DNA from 2 places in the Streptosporangium sp. NPDC023825 genome. Region 1 is predicted to be linked to the other one. Evidence: riboswitches for the same ligand, from Rfam matches in the RefSeq annotation. Region 1 holds a riboswitch; the other holds the start of a gene.
What was found. A riboswitch is a leader RNA that binds a small molecule or an ion and turns the genes downstream of it on or off. The one in region 1 is predicted to bind cobalamin.
Positions count from the first base shown of each region.

Region 1 (4,460 bases):
GACGAGGCCTGGGTCGACCTGGTGGTCATGCCCAAGTACGCGGCGTACTTCGTCGGCGGCATGGCGTTCTTCCTGATGACGAAGTTCGGCCCCAGGCTCGTCCTGTGGTGCCTCGCCGGGATCAGCGGCGGCCTGGCCGTGAACGCGGCGATCGACCGGGTGGCCGGGCGGATCGAGAACGTCGGCTACGCCGCGATGCCCGTGCCCGAGTGGGCCGTGGCCGCCACCGTGATCGGCTTCTACGTGCTCATGGCGATGGTGGCGCTCGGCTGGCTGGGGTGGCTGCGCTGGCGCGGCCTGGTCGTCCTGGGCGCGCTCACCTACCCGCTCTACCTGTTCCACACCCCGGCCGCGGTCCTGATCGTCCCCGCCCTGCGGGACGTGCTGCCGCCCCCGCTGACCGCGCTGGTCACCGTGCTGGCCGCGATGGCGTTCTCCTACCTGGTGTACCGGTTGGCCGAGCGTCCGCTTCAGGAGTTCGTCAAGTCCAGGAGGCGGAGAAGGGCCGCATCCCCGTCCCCGTCACAGCTCCCCGCGCTCTCCTCGATCCCCCTCGCAACGGGCGAAAAGGCTTCGGTGCCATAACTGTCCGACCACCGGGCATAGTGAAGGGTCTAGGGTCGGGAATAGATACCACGGAGAGAATCAGTCCCTGACGAACAGAGGGTGCGCATGACGGTACGGCGGGTGATGGGCATCGAGACCGAGTACGGCATCTCCGTGCCCGGACAGCCGGGGGCCAACGCGATGGTGACCTCCTCTCAGGTCGTGAACGCCTATCTGGCGGCCTCGGCCGCGAGGGCTCGGCGCGCGCGATGGGACTTCGAGGAGGAGAACCCGCTGCGGGACGCACGGGGGTTCGACCTCGCGCGGGAAGTGGCCGACCAGAGCCAGCTGACCGACGAGGACCTCGGCCTGGCGAACGTGATCCTCACGAACGGGGCCCGGCTGTACGTCGACCACGCCCACCCCGAATACTCCACGCCCGAGTGCACCAATCCCCGGGCGGCGGTGATCTGGGACAAGGCGGGCGAGCGGGTGATGCACGACGCGGCGGTCCGCGCCTCGGCGATGCCGGCCAACGCCCCGATCCAGCTCTACAAGAACAACACCGACAACAAGGGCGCCTCCTACGGCTGTCACGAGAACTACCTCATGCGCCGGGCCACCTCGTTCGCCGACATCGTCAGGCACCTGACGCCGTTCTTCGTCTCCCGGCAGGTCGTCACCGGCGCGGGCAAGGTCGGCATCGGCCAGGACTCCCGGGGCGAGGGCTTCCAGATCAGCCAGCGGGCCGACTTCTTCGAGGTCGAGGTGGGCCTGGAGACGACGCTCAAGCGGCCGATCATCAACACCCGGGACGAGCCCCACGCCGACCCGGAGAAATACCGCCGCCTGCACGTCATCATCGGCGACGCCAACATGTCGGAGATCTCGACCTACCTGAAGCTGGGGTCGACCGCGCTCGTCCTGGCCATGATCGAGGACAACTACTTCACCCGCGACCTGGCCGTGGACAACCCCGTCCAGGCCCTGCGCGCGGTCTCGCACGACCCCACGCTCAAGTACGAGATCTCCATGCGCGACGGCCGCAGGCTGACGGCGGTGCAGCTGCAGATGGAGTACCTGGAGCTCGCCCGCAAGTACGCCGAGGAGCGCAGCGCCAACGGCCTGGACGAGCCCACCAAGGACATCCTCGAGCGCTGGGAGTCGGTCCTCACCCGTCTGGCGGAGGACCCGATGCAGCTGTCCGGGGAGCTCGACTGGGTGGCCAAGCTGGAGCTCCTGGAGGGCTACCGCACCCGTGACGGCCTGCCCTGGTCGCATCCGCGCCTGCAGCTCGTCGACCTCCAGTACTCCGACATCCGTCCCGACCGGGGGCTCTACAACCGGCTGGTCGCACGGGGCCGCATGCAGCGCCTGGTCACCGAGGAAGAGGTCCAGCGGGCCATCGAGGTGCCGCCCAACGACACCCGGGCCTACTTTCGCGGCCGCTGCCTGAGCCAGTACAGCGAGTCGGTGGCCGCGGCCTCCTGGGACTCGGTCATCTTCGACATCCCCGGCCGCGAGTCGCTGCAGCGCGTCCCCACCCTTGAGCCGCTGCGCGGCACCAAGGCACACGTGGGCGAGCTGTTCGACCGCTGCCGTACCGCCGCGGAGCTGGTGACGGCGCTGACCGGCGAGCAGTGACTCACGCGAGGGGGGAGGCGGTCCGGCCGGGCCGCCTCCCCCCTCGTCATGCCCGCACCCCGTGACGGCCGGAGCCCGTCAAACCGGACACCCGGATTGACGGGGGACAGAGAACCGGGATACGTTCCGGGTGTTTTGTGGCGGTGCGAGGGAAATCCGGTGAAACTCCGGTGCGGTCGCGCCACTGTAACCGGCTCCCAGGAGCCGGAAGCCAGGTCACACTCGGCCGCCACCGACCTACGAAAAGGGACGCGTCAATCCCGGAGGAGGTAGCCGTGAGCCAGATCTCGGCACCGCACACCCAGCCCATCCCATGGCCCTCGCTCACCCGCTGGCTGCTCGCCGTACCGGTGCTGCTGCTCCTCGCCTACCTGGTCACCTTCGACCAGGGAGCGATCTCACAGGCGGGGAACTACCTGCACGAACTCATGCACGACGGGCGTCACCTGCTCGGCGTGCCGTGCCACTGAGCCACAGGTGATCACCAAACTCATCGTCCGGGGCCTCGTCGTCGGACTGCTCGCAGGGCTGCTCGCGGCCGTCTTCGCCTACACCGTCGGCGAACCTCGCATCGACCAGGCCATCGCGCTGGAGGAGGCGGCCGCGGCCGCCGCCCCGGCCGGACCACACGACGACACCGGGACCGCCGCCCACTCCCACGACGAGGAGGAGGCCCTGGTCAGCAGGGACGGGCAGCGCTTCGGGCTCTTCCTCGCCCTCGGCCTGTACGGCCTGGCGGTCGGGGGCCTGTTCTCCCTCGTCTACGCGGCCGTACGCGGCCGGGCGGGCCCCCGCTCGGAACCGGTGCTCGCGGTCACCCTCGCCGCCGCCGCGTTCACCTCCGTGGTCCTCATCCCCTTCGTGAAGTACCCCGCCAACCCGCCGGCCGTCGGTGACCCGGAGACCATCGACCAGCGCACCGTGCTGTACCTGGTCGCGGTGGTCATCGGGATCCTCGCCGTCGCCGCCGCGGTCGCCGCCTACCGCTACGCCTCGCGGAGCGAACCGTGGGTGCGCTGGCTGTCGGCGGGCGCCACCCTCCTGGTCCCCGTCGTCGCGGCCTGGATCCTCCTGCCGGAGATCTCGGAGGTGCCCCGGGGCTTCCCCGCCGACCTCCTGTGGGACTTCCGGGTCGCCTCCATGGGGACCCAGGTGGTCTTCTGGGCCGGCGTCGGCGCGCTGTTCGCCTTCGCCGCCCGCGGGCGCGGCCCGGTGTGACGACCCCCTCGGGGGTCACCCGCCTGCTCCTGGTCTGCCACGCCTCCACCTCGGCGACGGTACGGGCCGCGTTCCCGGGTGACGAACCACTCGACGAACCCGGCCTGCGCCGGGCCGAGGGGATGGCGCGGGACCTCGGCCCGGGTCCCGCGGCCTGCCCCGCCGAGCTGCGCTGCGTCCAGACGGCGGCGGCGCTCGGCCTGCGGGCCGAGCACGACCCGCTGCTGGCCGACTGCGACTACGGCCGCTGGAGCGGGATGACGCTCGGCGAGGTCGAGGCCGCGGAACCCGAGGCGCTCGCCTCCTGGCTCGGCGACCCCGGCGCGGCGCCGCACGGCGGGGAGCCGGTCACCGCGCTCCTGGCCAGGGTGTCCGGCTGGCTCGCCGTCCGCGCCCCCGGCAGGACCGTCGCGGTCACCCACCCGGCGGTCATCCGCGCCGCGGTCGTCCACGCCCTCGGCGCCCCCGCCCAGGCCTTCTGGCGCGTCGACGTCGCGCCGCTGGCCCGCGTGACGCTCACCGGGCGCGGCGGGCGCTGGCGGCTCAGTTACTTGCCATGACGGTTCGAGCGCCCGGCGACCCTTTGATTCGACGAGACGGACAGGAGATCCCGAAGGTGCGTGACTCCCGCTATCCCTTCACCGCGATCGTGGGGCTGGAGGACCTGAAACTCGCGCTGATCCTCAACGCGGTCTCCCCCCGCGTCGGGGGAGTGCTGGTCAGGGGGGAGAAGGGCACCGCCAAGTCCACGGTCGTGCGGGCGCTGGCCGCGCTCCTGCCACCCGTCGAGGTGGTGACCGGCTGTCGCTTCTCCTGCGACCCCGCCGCCCCCGACCCCGGCTGCCCGGACGGGCCGCACGAGGACCGTACCGAACCGGGCGACCGGCCCACCCCGCCCGCCACCGCTCGGCCCGCCACCGTTCAGCCCGGCATCACGCGGTCCGGGGGAGCGCGGGACGGCGCCGTGCGGTCCGGGGGAGCGCGGGACGGCGCCGTGCGGCCCGCCCGCCTGGTCGAGCTGCCCGTCGGCGCCTCCGAGGACCGCCTCGTCG
Region 1 is NZ_JBFAAE010000006.1:38,240-42,699, reverse strand. It holds gene AB0G15_RS07715 (acyltransferase) at 1-585, shown strand, start outside; gene dop (depupylase/deamidase Dop) at 673-2,190, shown strand; cobalamin riboswitch at 2,302-2,431, shown strand; gene AB0G15_RS07705 (CbtB domain-containing protein) at 2,466-2,660, shown strand; gene AB0G15_RS07700 (CbtA family protein) at 2,668-3,408, shown strand; gene AB0G15_RS07695 (histidine phosphatase family protein) at 3,405-3,968, shown strand; gene AB0G15_RS07690 (VWA domain-containing protein) at 4,025-4,460, shown strand, end outside.

Region 2 (4,460 bases), on a different contig from region 1:
CCGACGTCCACGCCGCGCGCGACGGCCGCTCCCCCGGAGGCGGGTACGCCGCTTCGACCGGTCGCGTCGTTCGTGCCGGTCGAACCGGGTACGCCGCGCTGAGCGGTCGCGTTCGTGCCGGTCGAACCGGCGCCCTCTGCCGGGGCGTCCGCCCGGCCCAGGACCTCGGCGGTCACCTCCCCCGCCGCCGATGGGTCCCAGCCGCGCCGCTCCATGGCCTCGACCAGGGCGCGGGCCAGGGTCTCGGCCTCGTCGACGCCGATCCGCCCGGCGCTGCCGTCCTCGGCCAGGCCGAGGGCCTCGCGCAGCCCGACGAGCGCCTCGCTGCCCGCCCACATCTGCCGGGCGCGGAGCATGGCCAGCACCAGGTCGACGCGCGGCCGCCCCTCGGGAGCGGCCCCCAGCACGTGCAGGCCGTCGCGGATCTGGACGTCCTTGACCTCGCACAGCCAGCCGTCGATGTGCAGCAGGAAGTCGTCGAACTCGGCGTCGTGCGGGCGGTCGGCGACGCCGAGGTCGTGGTCGAGCCTGGCGGCCTGGATCAGCGTCCAGATCTGGGCGCGGATCGCGGGCAGCTTGGCCGGGTCCATCGCCGCGATGGAGGCGTGCTCGTCGAGGAGCTGCTCCAGCCTGGCCATGTCCCCGTAGCTGTCGGCGCGGGCCATCGGCGGGACGAGGTGGTCGACCAGGGTGGCGTGCGCGCGGCGCTTGGCCTGGGTGCCCTCACCGGGGTCGTTGACGAGGAACGGGTAGATGAGCGGCAGGTCGCCGAGCGCGGCGTCCGGGCCGCAGGAGGCCGACAGGCCCGCCGACTTGCCGGGCAGCCACTCCAGGTTGCCGTGCTTGCCCACGTGGACCACGGCGTGCGCGCCGAAGCCGTCGGCCAGCCAGCGGTAGGCGGCCAGGTAGTGGTGGCTGGGCGGCAGGTCGGGGTCGTGGTAGATCGCGATGGGGTTCTCGCCGAAGCCGCGCGGCGGCTGCACCATGACCACCACGTTGCCCGAGCGCAGCGCGGCCAGCACGATCTCGCCCTCCGGGTCGCGCGACCTGTCCACGAACAGCTCGCCGGGCGCCGGGCCCCAGTGTTCCTCCATCCGGGCGCGCAGGTCCGCCGGGAGGGTGGCGTACCACTCGGCGTACCGGCTCGCCGCGATGCGCACCGGATTCCCGGCGAGCTGCTCCTCGGTGAGCCAGTCCTGGTCCTGCCCGCCCGCGGCGATCAGCGCGTGGATGAGCGCGTCGCCGTCCTGCCCGGTGACCCCGGGCAGCTCGTCCTCGGCACCGATGTCGTACCCGCGCTCGCGCAGCGCGGCCAGCAGCCGCACCAGGCTGGCCGGGGTGTCCAGGCCGACGGCGTTGCCGATGCGGGCGTGCTTGGTGGGGTAGGCCGACAGCATCAGCACCAGCCGCCGCTCGGCGGGCGGGATGTGCCGCAGCGCGGCGTGGCGCACCGCGATGCCCGCCACCCGCGAGGCCCGCTCGGGGTCGGCCACGTAGACGGTGAGCCCGTCCTCGTCGATCTCCTTGAAGGAGAACGGCACCGTGATGATCCGCCCGTCGAACTCGGGGATCGCGACCTGGGTGGCGGCGTCCAGCGGGGACAGGCCGTCGTCGTTCTCCTCCCAGGAGGCCCGGCTGCTCGTCAGGCACAGGCCCTGCAGGATCGGCACGTCCAGCTCGGCGAGCGCGCCGACGTCCCAGGCCTCGTCGTCCCCGCCCGCCGACGCGGTCGCCGGACGGGTGCCGCCCGCGGCGAGCACGGTCACCACCAGGGCGTCCACCGTACGCAGGACCTCCACCAGGCCGGGCTCGGCGGTGCGTAGGGAGGCGCAGTACACCGGCAGCGCCCGCGCGCCCGCGTCCTCGATCGCCGAGCAGAGCGCCTCGACGAAGGCGGTGTTGCCGGCCACGTGGTGGGCCCGGTAGTAGAGCACGCCGACGACGGGACCGCCCTGGTCGCGCGCCTCGCGCTCCAGCGTCCCCCAGGTGGGGGTGGGCTCGGGCGCGGCGAAACCGTGGCCGGTGAGCAACAGCGTGTCGGACAGGAAACGGTGCAGCTCGGTCAGGTTGGCCGGGCCGCCGTGGGCGAGGTAGGCGTGCGCCTCGGCGCAGACCCCGCCGGGCACCGTGGACAGCTCCATCAGCTCGGCGTCGGGCGCCTGCTCGCCCCCGAGCACGACGACGGGCCGGGGGCCGGCGAGCAGGACGTCCAGTCCCTCCTCCCAGGCGCGGCGCCCGCCCAGCAGGCGGACCACGACCAGGTCGGCGCCCTCCAGCAGCGGCGGGAGGTCGGCGGCGGCGAGCCTGGCGGGGTTGCCGAGCCGGTAGCCGGCGCCGCTCGCGCGGGCGCTCAGCAGGTCGGTGTCGGAGGTCGAGAGCAGGAGGATCACGCGCCACACTCCAGGACAGGCAGGGCGGTACGGCCCGGGGATGCCACGGCGTGGCGGGGGAACGGGGAAAAGCGCGCGGCGGGGCGGGGCGGCGGTGATGCCGCCGTGCTGCGGGAGAACAGCGAAGAACGCGCGGCATCACGGAGGAACGGAGATGCCACGGTGTCGCGGGGGAACGGCGAAAAGCGCACGGAGCTTCCTCCCTCGGGGTCCTCGCCCCGGGTCGTCGTCGGCCGCGACGGCTGGAGTCTCCTGGCTCCCGGATCGGTGCTCACCCCGGCCTTCCCGCCCGTCGTCGGACAGTGGCCCGGGTGGGGTTCGCTCCCCGGTTACAGTGGCGGGACCGCGCCGGATTCACACCGGCTTCCTCCCTTTGCCGTCGCCACCGATGACACTACGGCAGTCCGGTTCGTTGCAAGAAACTGGCGTTAACATCCTTCGAGTGTCCATTGCCGACTTTTCCGGACGATCGCGACTCGACGCGTGTCCCGGGGCGCTTCAGGTCCATGCCGCCGCGGACGGCGGCCTGGCTCGCGTCCGCGTGCCCGGAGGCCGTCTCACCCCCTTCCAGCTGCGCGAACTCGCCGAGGCCGCAGCGGCGTACGGCGGCGGCGTCATCGAGCTGACCTCCCGCGCGAACGTCCAGGTGCGCGGTCTCGGCCCGGAGGATCCGGACAGCGGTACGGGGGACGGCACGGGGAACGGGTTCGCCGCGCGGATGGCGCGGGCGGGCCTGCTGCCCTCGGCGACGCACGAGCGGATCCGCAACATCCTCGCCTCCCCGCTGACCGGACTGGACGGACCGGCCGGGTCGAGCGGACCGACCGGGCCGAGCGGGTCGAGCGGGTCGAGCGGGTCGAGCGAACCGGGCGGGTCGAGCAGGCTGAGCGGACCGACCGGGCCGAGCGAACCGGGCGAGCCGGGCGGCGCGGATGCTCCAGGCAGAACGAACGGTCCGGACCATCCGGACGGCGGCGGGATCGCCGACGTCACACCGCTGATCGGCGAGCTGGACCGGCGGCTGTGCGCCCGCCCCGCCCTCGCCTCCCTGCCGGGACGGTTCATGTTCGCCCTCGACGACGGCCGGGGGGACGTGGCCGGCCTGGGCGCGGACGCCGGGGTCCTGCTCACGGGGCCGGACGAGGCCGCGCTGATCCTCGCCGGGACCGACACCGGCCTGCGCGTCCCGCTCGCCGGAGCCGTGACCGCCCTGCTCGCCACCGCCGAGGCGTTCCTCGACGAGCTGGCCACCCGGGACGTCACCGCCTGGCGGATCGCCGAACTCCCCGACGGCCCCGCCCTGATCGCCGCCCGCGTGCGAACCGCCCTCGGGGTTCCCGGTACGACGCCCTTCGTCCCGGTGAGGCCGCGGGTCGTGTCCCTCGGGCCGGTCGGCGTCATCGGGAGCACGGACGGGACGGGGAGCGAAACCGGCGCCGGAGGAGAGACGGGTCCCGCGAGCGGCACCGGGGACGACACCCGGGACGGCGTCGGCAACGGGAACGGGAACGGCACCGGAGCCGGGGGCGCGCGGGTCGCGCTCGGGGTGGCGATCCCGCTGGGGCGGCTGACCTCCGCGCTGGCGCTGCTGCTCGCGGACGCCGCCTCGGGCGGGGAGATCAGGCTCACGCCCTGGCGTGGCGTGGTCCTGCCCGGCCTGGACCGCTCCGAGGTCGCGGGCACGGCCGCCCGGCTGGAGGCCGCCGGGCTGGTCGTCGACCCCGCCTCGCCGTGGATCGGGGTGACGGCCTGCACCGGCCGCCCCGGCTGCGCCAAGTCCCTGGCCGACGTCCAGGCCGACGCGGCCGCCGCCATAGCCATCGCCACCACCACAGCTACCGCCGCAGCCGTCGGCACGACCTCGCCGCCCGCCGTCCCGCCGCCCGCGCCATCCACGACCGCACCGCCCACGGCCGTACAGCCGGGAAGGGAGCGGTCCGGGAGCGGGCCGTCCGCGGCCCCGCCGTCAGCCCCGCCGTCCGGGAGCGGGCCGGGCACCGATACGCTCCCCGTGCACTGGGCGGGCTGCGGCAGGCGCTGCGGCCGTCCGAGAGGGCGGGTCGCGGATGT
Region 2 is NZ_JBFAAE010000087.1:9,932-14,391, reverse strand. It holds gene cobN (cobaltochelatase subunit CobN) at 1-2,390, opposite strand, end outside; cobalamin riboswitch at 2,636-2,760, opposite strand; gene AB0G15_RS40160 (precorrin-3B synthase) at 2,833-4,460, shown strand, end outside.
Region 2: it holds a riboswitch for cobalamin, as region 1 does, so the genes downstream of both, cobN (cobaltochelatase subunit CobN) here and AB0G15_RS07705 (CbtB domain-containing protein) in region 1, are expected to answer to the same signal.